Regions from separate parts of the Paenibacillus hexagrammi genome, predicted to be linked through region 3. Evidence: a T-box and tRNA genes for the amino acid it is inferred to sense, from the RefSeq annotation. Region 3 holds a T-box; the other regions hold tRNA genes.

Region 1 (4,428 bases), 2.5 Mb from region 3:
TGAATGCAGTCCACCAGTCCTTCCGGTCTGACTTCTACCCGCATTCAACGCTCCCCTACCCAAGTACTTACGTACATGCCATAGCTTCGGTGGCGTGTTTAGCCCCGTTACATTTTCGGCGCAGAGTCACTCGACCAGTGAGCTATTACGCACTCTTTCAATGGTGGCTGCTTCTAAGCCAACATCCTGGTTGTCTGTGCAACTCCACATCCTTTCCCACTTAACACACACTTGGGGACCTTAGCTGATGGTCTGGGCTGTTTCCCTTTTGACAATGGATCTTAGCACTCACTGTCTGACTCCCGGATATGAGTTTGTGGCATTCAGAGTTTGACTGGACTTGGTAACCCTTGGCGGGCCCCGCACCCAATCAGTGCTTTACCTCCACAACTCTTGATTCCGAGGCTAGCCCTAAAGCTATTTCGGGGAGAACCAGCTATCTCCGAGTTCGATTGGAATTTCTCCGCTACCCCCACCTCATCCCCGAATTTTTCAACATTCGTGGGTTCGGGCCTCCAGTGAGTGTTACCTCACCTTCACCCTGGACAGGGGTAGATCACACGGTTTCGGGTCTACGTCCACGTACTAAATCGCCCTATTCAGACTCGCTTTCGCTGCGGCTCCGTCTCTTCGACTTAACCTCGCACGGGAACGTAACTCGCCGGTTCATTCTACAAAAGGCACGCCATCACCCATAGAGAGGGCTCTGACTTCTTGTAAGCACACGGTTTCAGGTTCTTTTTCACTCCGCTTCCGCGGTGCTTTTCACCTTTCCCTCACGGTACTGCTTCACTATCGGTCGCTAGGTAGTATTTAGCCTTGGCAGATGGTCCTGCCGGATTCCGACGGGGTTTCACGTGTCCCGCCGTACTCAGGATCCCTCTAGGCATACGTTTGTTTTTGGCTACGGGGCTTTTACCCTCTTTGCCGAGCCTTTCCAGACTACTTCGCCTAACAAACTTTTGCCACGTTGAGGTCCTACAACCCCAAAGAGCAAGCTCCTTGGTTTGGGCTAATCCGCGTTCGCTCGCCGCTACTGACGGAATCACATTTTGTTTTCTTTTCCTCCAGGTACTTAGATGTTTCAGTTCCCTGGGTATGCCTCTCATGCAGCTATGTATTCACTGCATAGTAACTGCGCATTACCACAGTTGGGTTCCCCCATTCGGACATCCCCGGATCAAAGCCTGCTTACGGCTCCCCGAGGCATTTCGTCGTTCGCCACGTCCTTCTTCGGCTCCTAGCGCCTAGGCATCCTCCGTGTGCTCTTTCTAGCTTAACCAGCTAAAAATAACTTTCATTAACTGCTGTAACACAGTCAACGAAAAGGATTTCTAAGTTTCACGCTTTACGTTTCGTTTTCGTTATCTAGTTTTCAAGGAACAAGTATTGAGATTCCATGCTTTGTGATTCAAGTTCTTTACCACTTTTCAGCGGCGAAAGTTATCTTATCACAAACCACTTCGTCATTTCAAGTCGAATTTTATCGACTTTTTTTATTGGTGGAGCCAAGCGGGATCGAACCGCTGACCTCCTGCTTGCAAGGCAGGCGCTCTCCCAGCTGAGCTATGGCCCCATGCTATTATAAAAAAATCATATGGTGGGCCCTAGTGGACTCGAACCACCGACCTCACCCTTATCAGGGGTGCGCTCTAACCAGCTGAGCTAAGGGCCCATATCTATTAGGGTAATTACCCAAAATAAAAACCCACCTACAAGCTTTCGAAGCTTTCTCCGAAAGCTTGCTATGGGCTTCGCTTGGCAACGTTCTACTCTCCCAGAACCCTTCGGTTCAAGTACCATTGACGCTGGAGAGCTTAACGGTCGTGTTCGAGATGGGAACGCGTGGGTCCCCTCCGCCATCATCACCAAACGATTGCAGTTCTTTCAAACTGCCGAAAGGATTGACCTTTCAAAACTGAACACGAGTGAAGAAGCTGTTTGTGCTCTTAGAGCACTTGACTGGTTCGTTTCAGAACCGAGTCTCCATAGAAAGGAGGTGATCCAGCCGCACCTTCCGATACGGCTACCTTGTTACGACTTCACCCCAATCATCTACCCCACCTTCGGCGGCTGGCTCCTTGCGGTTACCTCACCGACTTCGGGTGTTGTAAACTCTCGTGGTGTGACGGGCGGTGTGTACAAGACCCGGGAACGTATTCACCGCGGCATGCTGATCCGCGATTACTAGCAATTCCGACTTCATGCAGGCGAGTTGCAGCCTGCAATCCGAACTGAGATCGCCTTTTTAGGATTGGCTCCAGATCGCTCCTTCGCTTCCCGTTGTAACGACCATTGTAGTACGTGTGTAGCCCAGGTCATAAGGGGCATGATGATTTGACGTCATCCCCACCTTCCTCCGGTTTGTCACCGGCAGTCATCTTAGAGTGCCCACCCGAAGTGCTGGCAACTAAGATCAAGGGTTGCGCTCGTTGCGGGACTTAACCCAACATCTCACGACACGAGCTGACGACAACCATGCACCACCTGTCTCCTCTGCCCCGAAGGGAAGCCCTATCTCTAGAGCGGTCAGAGGGATGTCAAGACCTGGTAAGGTTCTTCGCGTTGCTTCGAATTAAACCACATACTCCACTGCTTGTGCGGGTCCCCGTCAATTCCTTTGAGTTTCACTCTTGCGAGCGTACTCCCCAGGCGGAGTGCTTATTGTGTTTACTTCGGCACCAAGGGCATCGAAACCCCTAACACCTAGCACTCATCGTTTACGGCGTGGACTACCAGGGTATCTAATCCTGTTTGCTCCCCACGCTTTCGCGCCTCAGCGTCAGTTATAGGCCAGAAAGTCGCCTTCGCCACTGGTGTTCCTCCACATCTCTACGCATTTCACCGCTACACGTGGAATTCCACTTTCCTCTCCTACACTCAAGCCATCCAGTTTTCGATGCGAACCGGGGTTGAGCCCCGGGCTTAAACACCAAACTTAAATAGCCGCCTGCGCGCGCTTTACGCCCAATAATTCCGGACAACGCTTGCCCCCTACGTATTACCGCGGCTGCTGGCACGTAGTTAGCCGGGGCTTTCTTCTCCTATACCGTCACACAAAGGGCAGTTACCCCCCTGCTGTTCGTCTAGGGCAACAGAGCTTTACGATCCGAAAACCTTCATCACTCACGCGGCGTTGCTCCGTCAGACTTTCGTCCATTGCGGAAGATTCCCTACTGCTGCCTCCCGTAGGAGTCTGGGCCGTGTCTCAGTCCCAGTGTGGCCGTTCACCCTCTCAGGTCGGCTACGCATCGTCGCCTTGGTGAGCCGTTACCTCACCAACTAGCTAATGCGCCGCAGGCCCATCTGTAAGCCACAGCTTGCACCGTGTTTCATGATTTCTCCATGCAGAGAAACCAGCTATCCGGTCTTAGCTATCGTTTCCGATAGTTATCCCGATCTTACAGGCAGGTTGCCTACGTGTTACTCACCCGTCCGCCGCTAGCTTGTCCCCGAAGGGACAAGCCCGCTCGACTTGCATGTATTAGGCACGCCGCCAGCGTTCGTCCTGAGCCAGGATCAAACTCTCCAATAAGGTAAACCTATCGTTAAGCTGAATAGCTCAATGTTAAAGCTGACGAGATTTTGCAATCTCTTTGTTTAGAGTCGTTTACACGACTTGCTTTCTTCACTCGTTGTTCAGTTTTCAAAGAACAATTTCTCTTTTTAATTCCGCCACCTTTTCAGCGGCGACTTTTTCAATATACCACAGTGCCCAAGCTAATTGCAAGTACTTTTTTTAAAACATTTTATTTTTACAATTTCGCTGTTCTTCATTCCGAAGGGGCGAGATTTAAAATATCATATCTATAGAGGGCAAGTCAAGCTCCACCCTCTATTTTTTTCAACTTGATAACTACGGTTACGAGCATATTTTGATATTTCCTTAGGAGACGCAAGACGTGCATACATTCTAAAGATTACTTTGTATCTGGATTCTATCGCGCTTTTGATCTCCTGATCAATTCTTTTATCATTGAGATCGAATAGCATTTCATCCAATTCTTTGCGCAGTACATAGTCTAGCTCTCTGCATTCGCGTTCATTAAACAAGAATCCGAGCATAAATCCATTCTAACCCCTCTCGACTGTAAGTACAGACCCATTCATTAAGGATTTATGGCTTACAACAATACTTCAGCTTGGCTGACGCCTCTACTGCTTTACTGTTATGCTCAGATTTTCCCAATTTTATGATTGAAATTATTATTTTTTTTACAAATGCACCAACCAGTATGTCAATGTACTCTCGATGATAGCGGCCACGAAAAGCAAAATAACTATGAGCAGTGACAATGGCTTCGTTAATGTTAACACTCTCATTAGCTCAGTTCGAGCTGTACGGGCAGAGGTCGGCATAAGAGCCTGCAGAGCGGATTTACTCACCAAAACCCCAAGCTTCAATCCGTAAGCACAAGCCAGAAGTAT
Region 2 (4,428 bases), 450 kb from region 3:
GCGTTTGCGATCCGACCCAATATATCAAATCGCTCATGCTCTTTTTCCATGTCTTCCAAAATTTCCAGATCCAAAGGCATCATCTGCTTAGTACGGCCATTTAGCGTGTAGCTGCGCCTTTCTCTCTCATTTCGGCCTTATTTTCTTCGCTGAGCAGGTCTACATCCACAATTCCATTCCAGCTAATAACACCGGCGATGCTCGCTTCTGGATGATCCAACGCATGAATGAGACAAACAGCCCCTCCGCGGCTATGACCGAGAAAAATAAACGGCTTACTTCTATTAGCGGGCTTGAAGCTATCATTGATATGAAAATGAACCGGCAGTTGCTCCGCTTGCATGATGTTTGTTTGAAATTCATCAGATGCAACCAGCCTTTGAATTGCGTTCAAATCTTCCAAGTCTTTGGAGTACGTTGCTTTTGCAAATTTTTCAAGCTCCGTAAATTCAAGCAGATCGTCTCCCACCCCATTATGCGAGAAATTTATAGCAACAACGTCCACATCTGAGGCTAAAGCCTCTGCCGCATGCGGGAACATCCCCCAATCTTTAAAACCCTTGTAACCATGACAGACAATCAAAGTTCCTAGAGATTCGGCGCTTGATGCAGGATAAAAATCCGCCCGTATCATCCGATCTTTAGACATCTCCAACTGAAAAGACTTCTTTTCCCCATTCGGCGCTACCTTCTTTCTTTTAACTACTTGTATAACGCTTGTGCATACAACTGCTATTTTAACACAAAATTTTATGGTAAAAGAGGCTTCTGCTTGTGCAACATTTCCAATCATCGTCCGTCTGTAGCAATAGAGGTGATAAGAATGATAAAAAAGATGGAGTTTACTAGGAGTAATGATGTTCGCGCTTGTTTGTACGTTTTGTCAGAGTGTGTTTGCCTTTACGGATATTGAAGGCGATCCGGCTCAGAGCAAAATCGAAGCCTTGCAAAAAGAAGGAATTGTTAGCGGGATCGATGACGATTTATTCAATCCCAAAGGGCATGTGACCATCGCCCAAGGTGTTCATCTAATTGTGCAGGGGCTTCACTTGAATATCGATAACATTCGATTTATCAAAGAACCGAAGGCCAGTGACTACTACTCTCATGTACCGGACAATGCCTGGTACGCCCCTTCCATGATTATTGCGGCGCATAACGGGATTGAGCTAAACCGCGATTTGATGCCGGATGACGAGATGACTCGGGAGCAATTTGCAGCAAATTTGTATCAGGCGATTCAGCATACCGGAACCTATGTTACGAACAAAATGTGGATCATCATGAAAGATGAGAACGCTTTTTCAGAAGGAACCATGAATGCAGTCCAGGATTTGGTGAAAATGAAGGTGATCGAACTTGACAATGGAGCCTTTCACCCCAAAACTCCCATTACCCGCTCTGAAGCAGCTGAAATGCTCTATAATGCGATTGAATTTGTAAATAGCCATAAACAGCCCGTCCAAGAGCAGTCCGTTACCTTTACATCTACACCTGTGAATGATGACGTGAACAAAATTGTCGTGTCCCGAGGCACCAAGCCTCATGCTGGGTACAAAATCGAAATAACAGGCATTGATTTCCAGACTGACGGCACTGCGGTAATCCGTTACCATCTGACCGATCCCGATCCCCTTGCTCTGTATGCTCAGGTGATAACCGAACCTACGGCCGAGACGTATGTTGCCTCCTCTTATACCATTACGCTGAAGCAAGAATAAGCATGCTATAGATGTGAAAAAGAAGACAAGTCCTTAGGGATTTGTCTTTTTTTATCATAAATTCGACATGTTTAGTAAAAACTTCACTAGAATGCTTCAACACTCACTACACCTCACTCAGGAGGCATATTTCGATGTTTCGATTCCAATCTTTCGGCTTTACAGCAGCACGTACAGGCATATGTCTGTTCATGACTTTGACTTCGGCGTACGGAGGACAGACATTGAATGCCGAAGCTTCTACGGAACAGATCAATCCGAACCAGATTCACATGATTGTCAAAACCTCACCACAATCGCTCTATCAATCCGAAGAAAGCTGGACGGATAAAAAAATAGTTCGCGATCTGGATGAGGCCAAGACATCGCCTTCTTACGATGCGGCGCTTTTGCCCGATACGGTCATTTCCTATGAATCCCAAACAGGTCAAACCAGGCAGTGGGCCGTAACACCGGAAGGTGATGTTGTGGATCCTATTCACAAACAAACCATGATGGTATCATCCCGAACCAAAGAAGAGTTAAAGCAGCATACGCTAGCTCTACGGGCAAAGCATTACGGAGAGATGCTGCCATGGAAAGAAGCAAGCATGGCGCTTCCCAAATACAGCAAATTCGAAATCATAGATTTGGAAAGCGGACTTCGCTTTCAGGGGCAGCGCCGCGCCGGCAGCAGTCATGCGGATGTACAACCGCTGACCAAGACGGACTCCGCGACGCTCAAGCAAATCTACGGCGGCCATTGGAGCTGGGACCGCAGAGCGGTCCTAGTGAGGCTTGACGGCCGCACGATAGCCGGCTCCATGCACGGCATGCCGCATGGAGGCGATGGCATTCCCGGAAATGACTTCAAGGGTCATTTCTGTATTCATTTTTTGGGGAGCGAGACTCATGGCTCCCATTCCATTGACCCTGCGCACCAGGTCATGGTGCACAAAGCCGCCGGCTTGCTCAGCGAGTACATGAGCAAGCTAACGCCTTGGCAGCTGATCGACGTGTGGATCGCTGCTGCCAACCAAGGCGACCTGCACCTACTGCAGGCCGCCACGGGGCAAGAGCAGGCGGTGCATGTTCGCAGCATGCGCCGCCTGTCCAAATTCCAGGAGCAGGATACTTCCGGGCTCCTGGAATTCGAAACCAAGGTCGAAGTGGCGGCTACGCCAGAGCGTTCGAGCAAGCTTCAAACAAGGCGAATCCTCTTTCGCCTGGAAAGAGTTTCGCCTGAGTCGCGCTGGTATATCCGCAGCGCCCAAATGAATAAATAAGCGGCACGTATAGGCGCCATTCTCAGAGAAGGCGCCTTGTTTATTCCCCTATTTCTTGCATTTCCAGCTCACTTGACCGCCAATCCGCTCCAGATTCGAATCCAAAATCATCTTAGATGATTTACAATGAACAAAAATAAAAACCTTCGCTGTCCTTAGCAAAGGTTTCTTTCGTATGGGCCCAGAGGGACTCGAACCCCCGACCAATCGGTTATGAGCCGACCGCTCTAACCAACTGAGCTATAGGCCCTCATACTTGATAATTGGTTGCGGGGGCAGGATTTGAACCTGCGGCCTTCGGGTTATGAGCCCGACGAGCTACCGGGCTGCTCCACCCCGCGTCGTTAGTGCCGCTAACAGCGACAAAAATAAATATACACTACACGCAAGTGTGAAGTCAAGCACTATTTCTCTATTAATCCACATGCAATCCGTTCCGTTATTGTGTGCTGTACCTCACACCAAACCGCCCTTTTTTCGATTTATACACTTCAACTTCCTGCGGACACTCGTATCCATAAATCCACCAGTCTTCCTCCATTCTTTTTGCGAGGCAGCCGGCTTGAAATTTAGAATCATATAGCTTTGCCCAATATACCCAATTCATCTCATAATCACTCCGTTTATTCTTCGTCTGTATTCCTATCTTAACCATTAAGGTGCTCAGATATGAGCCAAGCTCTTTTTCCATCCGTACAGTTTTAGAAAAAGCAGGAAAGCGGTATAATAGTACACAGACCAAGCAAGCGACAAGGAGGTATGTTCCATGTATTGCGGTATTGCCATTTTTCCGTCCAAAGAAATCCAAGACGCTGCCAATAGTTTTAGAAAACGGTACGATCCCCACTACAATCTGATCCAGCCCCATTTGACGATCAAGGAAAAAGAACAGTGGAATGAAGATCAACTTGCTGCTGCTGCCGCACATCTAGAGCAAATCACGAAATCGATTCAACCGTTCGAGATACACTTCAACCGATTTTCATCGTTTTACCCAGTAAATAATGTCATTTACTTGGCTCTGTCCGATACTACGGAAATGATCAAGCTTCATAACACGATATGTACCGATGTGTGCAGGGAGTCGGAAAAGCCGTACGCTTATAACCCCCACCTTACGATCGGTCAGGAGCTGGGCGCAGACGAGCTGCATGATGTACTTTCAAGCCTGAAAAACAGGAAAGTGAATCTCACATCAAAGGTTGACCGGGTACATCTCCTATTTCAAACCGATAATGAAGCGTGGACGGTCCATCAGACTTTTTTACTACGCGGCTAAGGAATTACTTAAACATGAAAAAGCCTCAAGCGCTGATCACACAGTGCTTGAGGCTTTTGTGTTACTTTCAAAAAATAGATGTAGAGACATAACATCGAATGAAAAGTTAGATTCCTAATAATTGCTGCTTGCCTCAATTTCATTAAATGAAAGGCATAATTTC
Region 3 (4,428 bases):
TTTCTTTGATAATTCAACGCATCAGAGCGTCATGGATCGTGTAAACGCCATCTCAAAATATGGCGGTGATACATTATCACGTGGAGTGAATGCAAGGAATGGTGCATCGATAGCAGCAGATACCAATGTCTATAATGCTTTTAATGAACCGTTGATAGGTGCAGAACGTCAAGGTGACGATATAGGCAATATGAGCGCACCTTTTAATGAATTATTTAAAGATGCGATCAACCATAGTTTAATTGTAAATTCAAAAGTAACGAATAGCAGCGGGTCATATATTGGAAGCAGCTGGGATCATAATGGAGATAACTTGTTTACTAAAGGAATCACGTGGTATGACAAATCAACAATCGGGAAATGGGCTTGGTCTTCGCATATCGTTGGAGTAGAAAATATGAGCAAGACGAACCCGCCAAGTTCACCTTTTACTTTCAGCTATGATTACAATGAGGAATTACCTTATGCGTATAAAACCGTTCCGCTAAACCAGGTTGTACCAACGGTAGCCAAGTACGCCGGTATATCAAAAAAAGTTCATTTTAGCACTGCTGATTGGTTAAAAACAAACTATATAGGTGCGTCTTCGACGATCGAAGCCGAACATGACGACCACATGTCAGGTGTCATAGATGAAGTGAGTTCGGAAGGCGACAAGTAGGGTGAAGTTGAAATGAAACTTGATAACCTGAGAAAAATGATATAGAAACTTGTCCGGCGATGAATTCGCAATAGGGGCTCTGAGAACAGCGCCCGACTTATACCAATCATCAAAGTTTATCTTTTTCTAAAGATAGACTTTTTTTGTTTGGAGAATTATGATATTTAAAGGAAATAAAGGAATAGATTCGCAATAATAGCTTCGGCAAGGAGGAGTATAACTTGAGTAACATGGATCCTCTCCTCGATAAGCGCTTTCACAAAGTTGTAATCTTGCAAATATGCAATCGCGCAGATTAAATAAGTAGAAGAAAGGATGATGGAAGTGCCCAATGATAGCCACGCTCGCCCACCTGCTTCTGTTAGAGAAGCCGGTCGTTATCCCATCGACCTTACGGGACCACACAGCCACACTCTTGTCATTGAGCCCGGTGTAGGCAGCCTATCTATCGGACCGCCAAACTTGGGAAAAAAAGTGGACCTTCACGTCGAGCCGTACGAAGGCATCGATTGGACCGTATTCGATGCCTTCGCTACGCCGTCGGGCTCGCCCTGGCCGCGATTTCTATACTATACAGGAAGTGATATGGGCTTCTTGGAGTGGTCGCGGAAACGGATTATTGAAGAGATGACGTGGACTCCGATATTGTCTGCGGATACGGTGGCGGACGCAAGCCAGTCCATTTTGCATGGCGTTCATATCGATATGAGCCAGTCCGGAGGACATCTGAGCTTGAAGCTTCCGAATAGACCTATTCGATTAAACGTGTCCGGCGATCTATCACGCTTCTCGGCTACTGGCTGTATGCCGTATTCATTGTCACTGGCGCCTCGCACCAGCCGGCGCAAGAGTGATCCTCCTTTCATACTGCCCGATCTAGGTGAATTGCACCAAGCGACGAGCTTGGCATTGCACAATACGCCGTTGGGACAGCCCATCTCTCTGAGCTGCTTAGAGTGCTTCCCAAACCTGAACTCACTGAGTTTAAGGGGGAACTTCTGTGATTTGGATTTGTTGGCTCATCAAGCCCGGTTAACGAACCTGGAGCTGCGCTTCATGCCAGATCTGGGGGATTTGCCTCCCTTGAACGCATGGCCGTTGCTTGACAGATTTATCGCCTACAATGTGGAGGAGATCTCGGGTAAGCGCCTTAAGCAGCAAATGAAAACACGCGCTACAACCCGCCCTTGGACAGACCATGCTTCAGTGAGCCAATTGCGAAAGCCCGAGTGGTGGACGACTGAATTTGGCCGCCCTTTCTCGGCATGGCCTAAACGTCTGGCCAAGCTGGCAAACGAAGCTTACAACGATGCTCAGGCGACCTTGGCCAAGGCCCGCAACTTATCGGATGCCGAGGCAGCTATTACCTCTTTCACCGTGCGCTTCAATAGCCTAAAAGGCATCGAAACCACCGAAAGGGAAGACCTAGCCGAAGCAGTCTGGCAACTCAGCCAGTCCGACCATAAGATCGGCCAGCCCATAACAGTGGAGATGGCTCAACGCTGGTTCGATCATGCACGAGATTATTGATGAAATAGAGACAATAAGCGATTTAGTATCGTTAGAATTGACATTTTGTTGAAACTGCTGTAAAACTTAATTAATTGAATACCCTTATTCAAATTCATTGACGAGAAAGAGTACGTTAAACCCCTTGTTCCCCAGAGAGTTGGCCTTGTGCTGAAAGCCAATGTTCAAGAGTTAGCGGAAAATCCTCTCCGAGAAGGAAAGCTGAAGAAGTTGAACTAAGCTAACCCGGGATCCTGCCGTTACAAAGGACGCGTATGATGGTGCGTAGTAGGAGGTGCCGTAAGATGATCTAATGATGATCTTTACGGAACAAGGGTGGTATCGCGAGATGAAATCTCGTCCCTTACGGGGCGGGATTTTTTTGTTTTCAGAACTATAGGGAGAAGGGATGATAGAAGTGAGAAGAGTTGATGTAAAAGAGAAGGCAAGGACTCGTGAATTACGAGTTCTTGAACAGTGGAAACAACAGGAGACTTTCCGAAAATCGATCGAAAACCGAAAAGGAAAACCGAATTTTGTTTTTTATGAGGGACCACCTACTGCAAACGGTAAACCGCATATTGGGCACGTGCTTGGCCGTGTTATGAAAGATTTTATCTGCCGCTACAAAACTATGTCCGGTTTCCGTGTCGTTCGCAAAGCCGGATGGGATACGCACGGCCTTCCTGTTGAGCTAGGCGTTGAGAAGCAACTGGGGATCTCAGGCAAACAAGAGATCGAAAAGTACGGCATTGCTGAATTTGTTACGAGATGTAAAGACAGTGTATTCGAGTATGAAAAGCAGTGGCGGGAGCTGACCGAAGCGATTGGCTATTGGACGGATATGGATCATCCATACATCACACTAACGAACGATTATATCGAGAGCGTATGGCATGTTTTATCCGTCATTCATAACAAAGGATTATTATACCGAGGGCATCGTGTCAGTCCTTATTGCCCGGATTGCCAAACGACTCTCAGCTCTCACGAGGTAGCACAGGGCTATGAGGATGTCAAGGATTTGAGCGCCACGGTCAAATTTAAGAGCAAGCAAAGCAGGGACATATTTCTAGCTTGGACGACAACCCCCTGGACGCTACCCGCAAATATTGCACTGGCGGTAAATAAGAATATGGATTACGTAAGAGTGAAGCATCATGGTGAAGTGTATATTGTCGCGGAGAAGCTGGTGGAGAAGGTTCTAAAGGCAGATTACGAGATCTTGTCTACGCATAAGGGCTCGGAATGGATAGGGATTCCCTATGAGCCGCCATTCGGTTATATGGAGGTCAACAAAGGACATATCGTTGTGGATGCCGATTATGTCAGTGATACAAGCGGCACCGGGATTGTTCATATTGCCCCTGCACATGGGGAGGACGACTACCGCACGGCCAAGCAGCACATGCTTGATTTCGTGAATGTCGTCAATTCTGCAGGCTGTTATACCGAACAGGTTACGGACTATACGGGTCGTTTCGTCAAGGATTGCGACATCGATATTGTGAAATATTTGTCCGAACGCGGCTTGTTGTTTTCCAAGGAACGTTACGAGCATAGCTATCCCTTCTGCTGGCGCTGCAAGTCTCCGCTGCTCTACTATGCAATGGAAAGCTGGTTTATCAAAACGACTGCTGTGAAAGAACAACTGCTCGAAAATAACAAAAATATTAGCTGGTATCCATCGCATCTCCAAGAAGGGCGTTTTGGAAAATTTCTGGAGGAGCTCATCGATTGGAACATCAGCCGAAACCGCTATTGGGGTACGCCGCTTAATGTATGGGTATGCGGGGGTGTGGCTCCGAGTATGCACCTGGCAGCGTGAAGGAGCTGATGGAGAAGTCGGTACATCCGATAGAAGGGAACTTGGAACTGCATAAACCGTATGTGGACGAAATTGTTCTGCACTGTTCCTGTGGCGGGAGGATGCACAGAACGCCTGAAGTTATCGATGTCTGGTTTGACAGTGGATCGATGCCGTTTGCGCAGTACCATCATCCGTTCGGGGATGAGAAGCAATTCCATGAACAGTACCCTGCGGATATCATTTGCGAGGGAATAGACCAGACAAGAGGTTGGTTCTTCAGCCTACTGGCCGTCTCTACCCTCTATAATGGTAAATCTCCTTATAAAGCCGTTCTTTCAACGGGTCATGTGCTGGATGAAAGCGGCCAAAAGATGTCCAAGAGCAAAGGGAACGTCATCGACCCTTGGGAAATCATCGAAGAGTTCGGCACCGATGCTTTCCGCTGGGC
Region 4 (4,428 bases), 3.2 Mb from region 3:
TATGAGTTTGTGGCATTCAGAGTTTGACTGGACTTGGTAACCCTTGGCGGGCCCCGCACCCAATCAGTGCTTTACCTCCACAACTCTTGATTCCGAGGCTAGCCCTAAAGCTATTTCGGGGAGAACCAGCTATCTCCGAGTTCGATTGGAATTTCTCCGCTACCCCCACCTCATCCCCGAATTTTTCAACATTCGTGGGTTCGGGCCTCCAGTGAGTGTTACCTCACCTTCACCCTGGACAGGGGTAGATCACACGGTTTCGGGTCTACGTCCACGTACTAAAGCGCCCTATTCAGACTCGCTTTCGCTGCGGCTCCGTCTCTTCGACTTAACCTCGCACGGGAACGTAACTCGCCGGTTCATTCTACAAAAGGCACGCCATCACCCATAAAGAGGGCTCTGACTTCTTGTAAGCACACGGTTTCAGGTTCTTTTTCACTCCGCTTCCGCGGTGCTTTTCACCTTTCCCTCACGGTACTGCTTCACTATCGGTCGCTAGGTAGTATTTAGCCTTGGCAGATGGTCCTGCCGGATTCCGACGGGGTTTCACGTGTCCCGCCGTACTCAGGATCCCTCTAGGCATACGTTTGTTTTTGGTTACGGGGCTTTTACCCTCTTTGCCGAGCCTTTCCAGACTACTTCACCTAACAAACTTTTGCCACGTTGAGGTCCTACAACCCCAAGGAGCAAGCTCCTTGGTTTGGGCTAATCCGCGTTCGCTCGCCGCTACTGACGGAATCACATTTTGTTTTCTTTTCCTCCAGGTACTTAGATGTTTCAGTTCCCTGGGTATGCCTCTCATGCAGCTATGTATTCACTGCATAGTAACTGCGCATTACCACAGCTGGGTTCCCCCATTCGGACATCCCCGGCTCAAAGCCTGCTTACGGCTCCCCGAGGCATTTCGTCGTTCGCCACGTCCTTCTTCGGCTCCTAGCGCCTAGGCATCCTCCGTGTGCTCTTTCTAGCTTAACCAGCTAAAAATAACTTTCATTAACTGCTGTAACACAGTCAACGAAAAGGATTTCTAAGTTTCACGCTTTACGTCTGTTGACAATTTATCTAAGCTGCGCCTAGAGAGATTGCAACTGTTTCGTTATCTAGTTTTCAAGGAACAAGTATTGAGATTCCATGCTTTGTGATTCAAGTTCTTTACCACTTTTCAGCGGCGAAAGTTATCTTATCACAAACCACTTCGTCATTTCAAGTCGAATTTTATCGACTTTTTTTATTGGTGGAGCCAAGCGGGATCGAACCGCTGACCTCCTGCTTGCAAGGCAGGCGCTCTCCCAGCTGAGCTATGGCCCCATGCTATTATAAAAAAATCATATGGTGGGCCCTAGTGGACTCGAACCACCGACCTCACCCTTATCAGGGGTGCGCTCTAACCAGCTGAGCTAAGGGCCCATATCTATACGGGTAATTACCCAAAATAAAAACCCACCTACAAGCTTTCGAAGCTTTCTCCGAAAGCTTGCTATGGGCTTCGCTTGGCAACGTTCTACTCTCCCAGAACCCTTCGGTTCAAGTACCATTGACGCTGGAGGGCTTAACGGTCGTGTTCGAGATGGGAACGCGTGGGTCCCCTCCGCCATCATCACCAAACGATTGCAGTTCTTTCAAACTGCCGAAAGGATTGACCTTTCAAAACTGAACACGAGTGAAGAAGCTGTTTGTGCTTTACGCACTTGACTGGTTCGTTGCAGAACCGAGTCTCCATAGAAAGGAGGTGATCCAGCCGCACCTTCCGATACGGCTACCTTGTTACGACTTCACCCCAATCATCTACCCCACCTTCGGCGGCTGGCTCCTTGCGGTTACCTCACCGACTTCGGGTGTTGTAAACTCTCGTGGTGTGACGGGCGGTGTGTACAAGACCCGGGAACGTATTCACCGCGGCATGCTGATCCGCGATTACTAGCAATTCCGACTTCATGCAGGCGAGTTGCAGCCTGCAATCCGAACTGAGATCGCCTTTTTAGGATTGGCTCCAGATCGCTCCTTCGCTTCCCGTTGTAACGACCATTGTAGTACGTGTGTAGCCCAGGTCATAAGGGGCATGATGATTTGACGTCATCCCCACCTTCCTCCGGTTTGTCACCGGCAGTCATCTTAGAGTGCCCACCCGAAGTGCTGGCAACTAAGATCAAGGGTTGCGCTCGTTGCGGGACTTAACCCAACATCTCACGACACGAGCTGACGACAACCATGCACCACCTGTCTCCTCTGCCCCGAAGGGAAGCCCTATCTCTAGAGCGGTCAGAGGGATGTCAAGACCTGGTAAGGTTCTTCGCGTTGCTTCGAATTAAACCACATACTCCACTGCTTGTGCGGGTCCCCGTCAATTCCTTTGAGTTTCACTCTTGCGAGCGTACTCCCCAGGCGGCATGCTTACTGTGTTTACTTCGGCACCGAGGAATCGAATCCCCGACACCTAGCATGCATCGTTTACGGCGTGGACTACCAGGGTATCTAATCCTGTTTGCTCCCCACGCTTTCGCGCCTCAGCGTCAGTTATAGGCCAGAAAGTCGCCTTCGCCACTGGTGTTCCTCCACATCTCTACGCATTTCACCGCTACACGTGGAATTCCACTTTCCTCTCCTACACTCAAGCCATCCAGTTTTCGATGCGAACCGGGGTTGAGCCCCGGGCTTAAACACCAAACTTAAATAGCCGCCTGCGCGCGCTTTACGCCCAATAATTCCGGACAACGCTTGCCCCCTACGTATTACCGCGGCTGCTGGCACGTAGTTAGCCGGGGCTTTCTTCTCCTATACCGTCACACAAAGGGCAGTTACTCCCCCTGCTGTTCGTCTAGGGCAACAGAGCTTTACGATCCGAAAACCTTCATCACTCACGCGGCGTTGCTCCGTCAGACTTTCGTCCATTGCGGAAGATTCCCTACTGCTGCCTCCCGTAGGAGTCTGGGCCGTGTCTCAGTCCCAGTGTGGCCGTTCACCCTCTCAGGTCGGCTACGCATCGTCGCCTTGGTGAGCCGTTACCTCACCAACTAGCTAATGCGCCGCAGGCCCATCTGTAAGCCACAGCTTGCACCGTGTTTCATGATCTCTCCATGCAGAGAAACCAGCTATCCGGTCTTAGCTATCGTTTCCGATAGTTATCCCGGTCTTACAGGCAGGTTGCCTACGTGTTACTCACCCGTCCGCCGCTAGCTTGTCCCCGAAGGGACAAGCCCGCTCGACTTGCATGTATTAGGCACGCCGCCAGCGTTCGTCCTGAGCCAGGATCAAACTCTCCAATAAGGTAAACCTATTGTTAAGCTGAATAGCTCAATGTTAAAGCTGACGAGATTGTATAATCTCTTTGTTTAAAGTCGTTTACACGACTTGCTTTCTTCACTCGTTGTTCAGTTTTCAAAGAACAATTTCTTTCGTCATCATTCGCTGTCTTCCGACAGCCGATAACCAATATATCATGTTCTCCATCGCTTTGCAACTTCTTTGTTTCTTGTAAGTTGCTGTCGCTTCTCAGCGGCGACGTTTATTAAGATACCACATTCGCCATAAACAATGCAAGTTTTATTTAAAAAAATATCGAGGCACCATTGGCACCCCGATATGAAGCCATTTTACTCCCCTTGGCGTTCGCGCATTAATGGGAATAACAGTACGTCACGAATCGAAGGCGCATTGGTAAGCAGCATGACTAAGCGATCGATACCGATGCCAAGTCCTCCTGTAGGAGGCATACCGTACTCCAAAGCTCGGATAAAGTCGTCATCCATCTCGTGCGCTTCGTCGTTGCCCTGCTCTTTTTCGCGGAGCTGTGCTTCAAAACGCTCTCTTTGATCTATGGGATCATTAAGTTCGGTAAATGCATTGGCATGCTCACGAGCAACAATAAATAACTCAAAACGATCCGTAAAGCGTGGATCTTCCGGATTCTTTTTCGCTAGAGGAGAGATTTCCAATGGATGCCCATAAATAAATGTAGGTTGAATCAGCGTTTCTTCCACAAAGGTTTCGAAGAACTGATTAACAATGTGTCCAAACGTCATATGCGGCTCAACTGGAACTTTGTGTTCTTTAGCCAGTCGATGGGCTTCTTCATCTGACATGTGCACGCTGAAATCGACGCCTTTTACTTCTTTAATAGCATCAACCATCGAAACACGTCTCCAACCAACAGCCAGATTCACTTCGTGATCGCCATATTTTACAGTTGTGGAACCAAGCACTTCTTGCGCAATATGTGCTACCATCTCTTCTGTCAGCTGCATAATATCTTTGTAATCAGCGTAAGCCTCATAGAGCTCGATCATAGTGAATTCTGGGTTATGTCTTGTCGAAATTCCTTCATTGCGGTAAACCCTGCCAATTTCATAGACTTTTTCAAGTCCTCCGACAATTAGGCGCTTCAAATGAAGCTCGATCGCAATACGCATATAAAGCTGCATGTCCAGAGCA

What was found. A T-box is a leader RNA that pairs with one kind of tRNA and senses whether it is charged. The one in region 3 lies ahead of ileS (isoleucine--tRNA ligase), so its partner is inferred to be a tRNA-Ile.
Region 1: it has a tRNA-Ile gene. The T-box ahead of ileS (isoleucine--tRNA ligase) is inferred to sense a tRNA for this amino acid. The anticodon was not compared.
Region 2: it has a tRNA-Ile gene. The T-box ahead of ileS (isoleucine--tRNA ligase) is inferred to sense a tRNA for this amino acid. The anticodon was not compared.
Region 4: it has a tRNA-Ile gene. The T-box ahead of ileS (isoleucine--tRNA ligase) is inferred to sense a tRNA for this amino acid. The anticodon was not compared.

What each region holds. Positions count from the first base shown of each region.
Region 1 covers NZ_CP090978.1:9,819-14,246, reverse strand. Annotated here, with positions in the region: rRNA gene L0M14_RS00095 (23S ribosomal RNA) at 1-1,282, opposite strand, end outside; tRNA gene L0M14_RS00090 (tRNA-Ala) at 1,501-1,576, opposite strand; tRNA gene L0M14_RS00085 (tRNA-Ile) at 1,599-1,675, opposite strand; rRNA gene rrf (5S ribosomal RNA) at 1,757-1,873, opposite strand; rRNA gene L0M14_RS00075 (16S ribosomal RNA) at 1,993-3,535, opposite strand; gene L0M14_RS00070 (regulator of G-protein signaling domain-containing protein) at 3,808-4,065, opposite strand; gene L0M14_RS00065 (stage II sporulation protein M) at 4,216-4,428, opposite strand, start outside.
Region 2 covers NZ_CP090978.1:2,014,711-2,019,138, reverse strand. Annotated here, with positions in the region: gene L0M14_RS31470 (hypothetical protein) at 1-74, opposite strand, end outside; gene L0M14_RS31465 (alpha/beta hydrolase family protein) at 101-655, opposite strand; gene L0M14_RS08680 (S-layer homology domain-containing protein) at 855-1,721, shown strand; gene L0M14_RS08675 (hypothetical protein) at 1,856-2,986, shown strand; tRNA gene L0M14_RS08670 (tRNA-Ile) at 3,163-3,236, opposite strand; tRNA gene L0M14_RS08665 (tRNA-Met) at 3,251-3,327, opposite strand; gene L0M14_RS08660 (hypothetical protein) at 3,426-3,593, opposite strand; gene L0M14_RS08655 (2'-5' RNA ligase family protein) at 3,753-4,265, shown strand.
Region 3 covers NZ_CP090978.1:2,467,379-2,471,806, reverse strand. Annotated here, with positions in the region: gene L0M14_RS10920 (pectate lyase family protein) at 1-661, shown strand, start outside; gene L0M14_RS10915 (hypothetical protein) at 977-2,191, shown strand; T-box leader at 2,280-2,538, shown strand; partial or broken gene ileS (isoleucine--tRNA ligase) at 2,589-4,428, shown strand, end outside.
Region 4 covers NZ_CP090978.1:5,809,422-5,813,849, forward strand. Annotated here, with positions in the region: rRNA gene L0M14_RS26605 (23S ribosomal RNA) at 1-975, opposite strand, end outside; tRNA gene L0M14_RS26610 (tRNA-Ala) at 1,233-1,308, opposite strand; tRNA gene L0M14_RS26615 (tRNA-Ile) at 1,331-1,407, opposite strand; rRNA gene rrf (5S ribosomal RNA) at 1,489-1,605, opposite strand; rRNA gene L0M14_RS26625 (16S ribosomal RNA) at 1,723-3,264, opposite strand; gene lysS (lysine--tRNA ligase) at 3,591-4,428, opposite strand, start outside.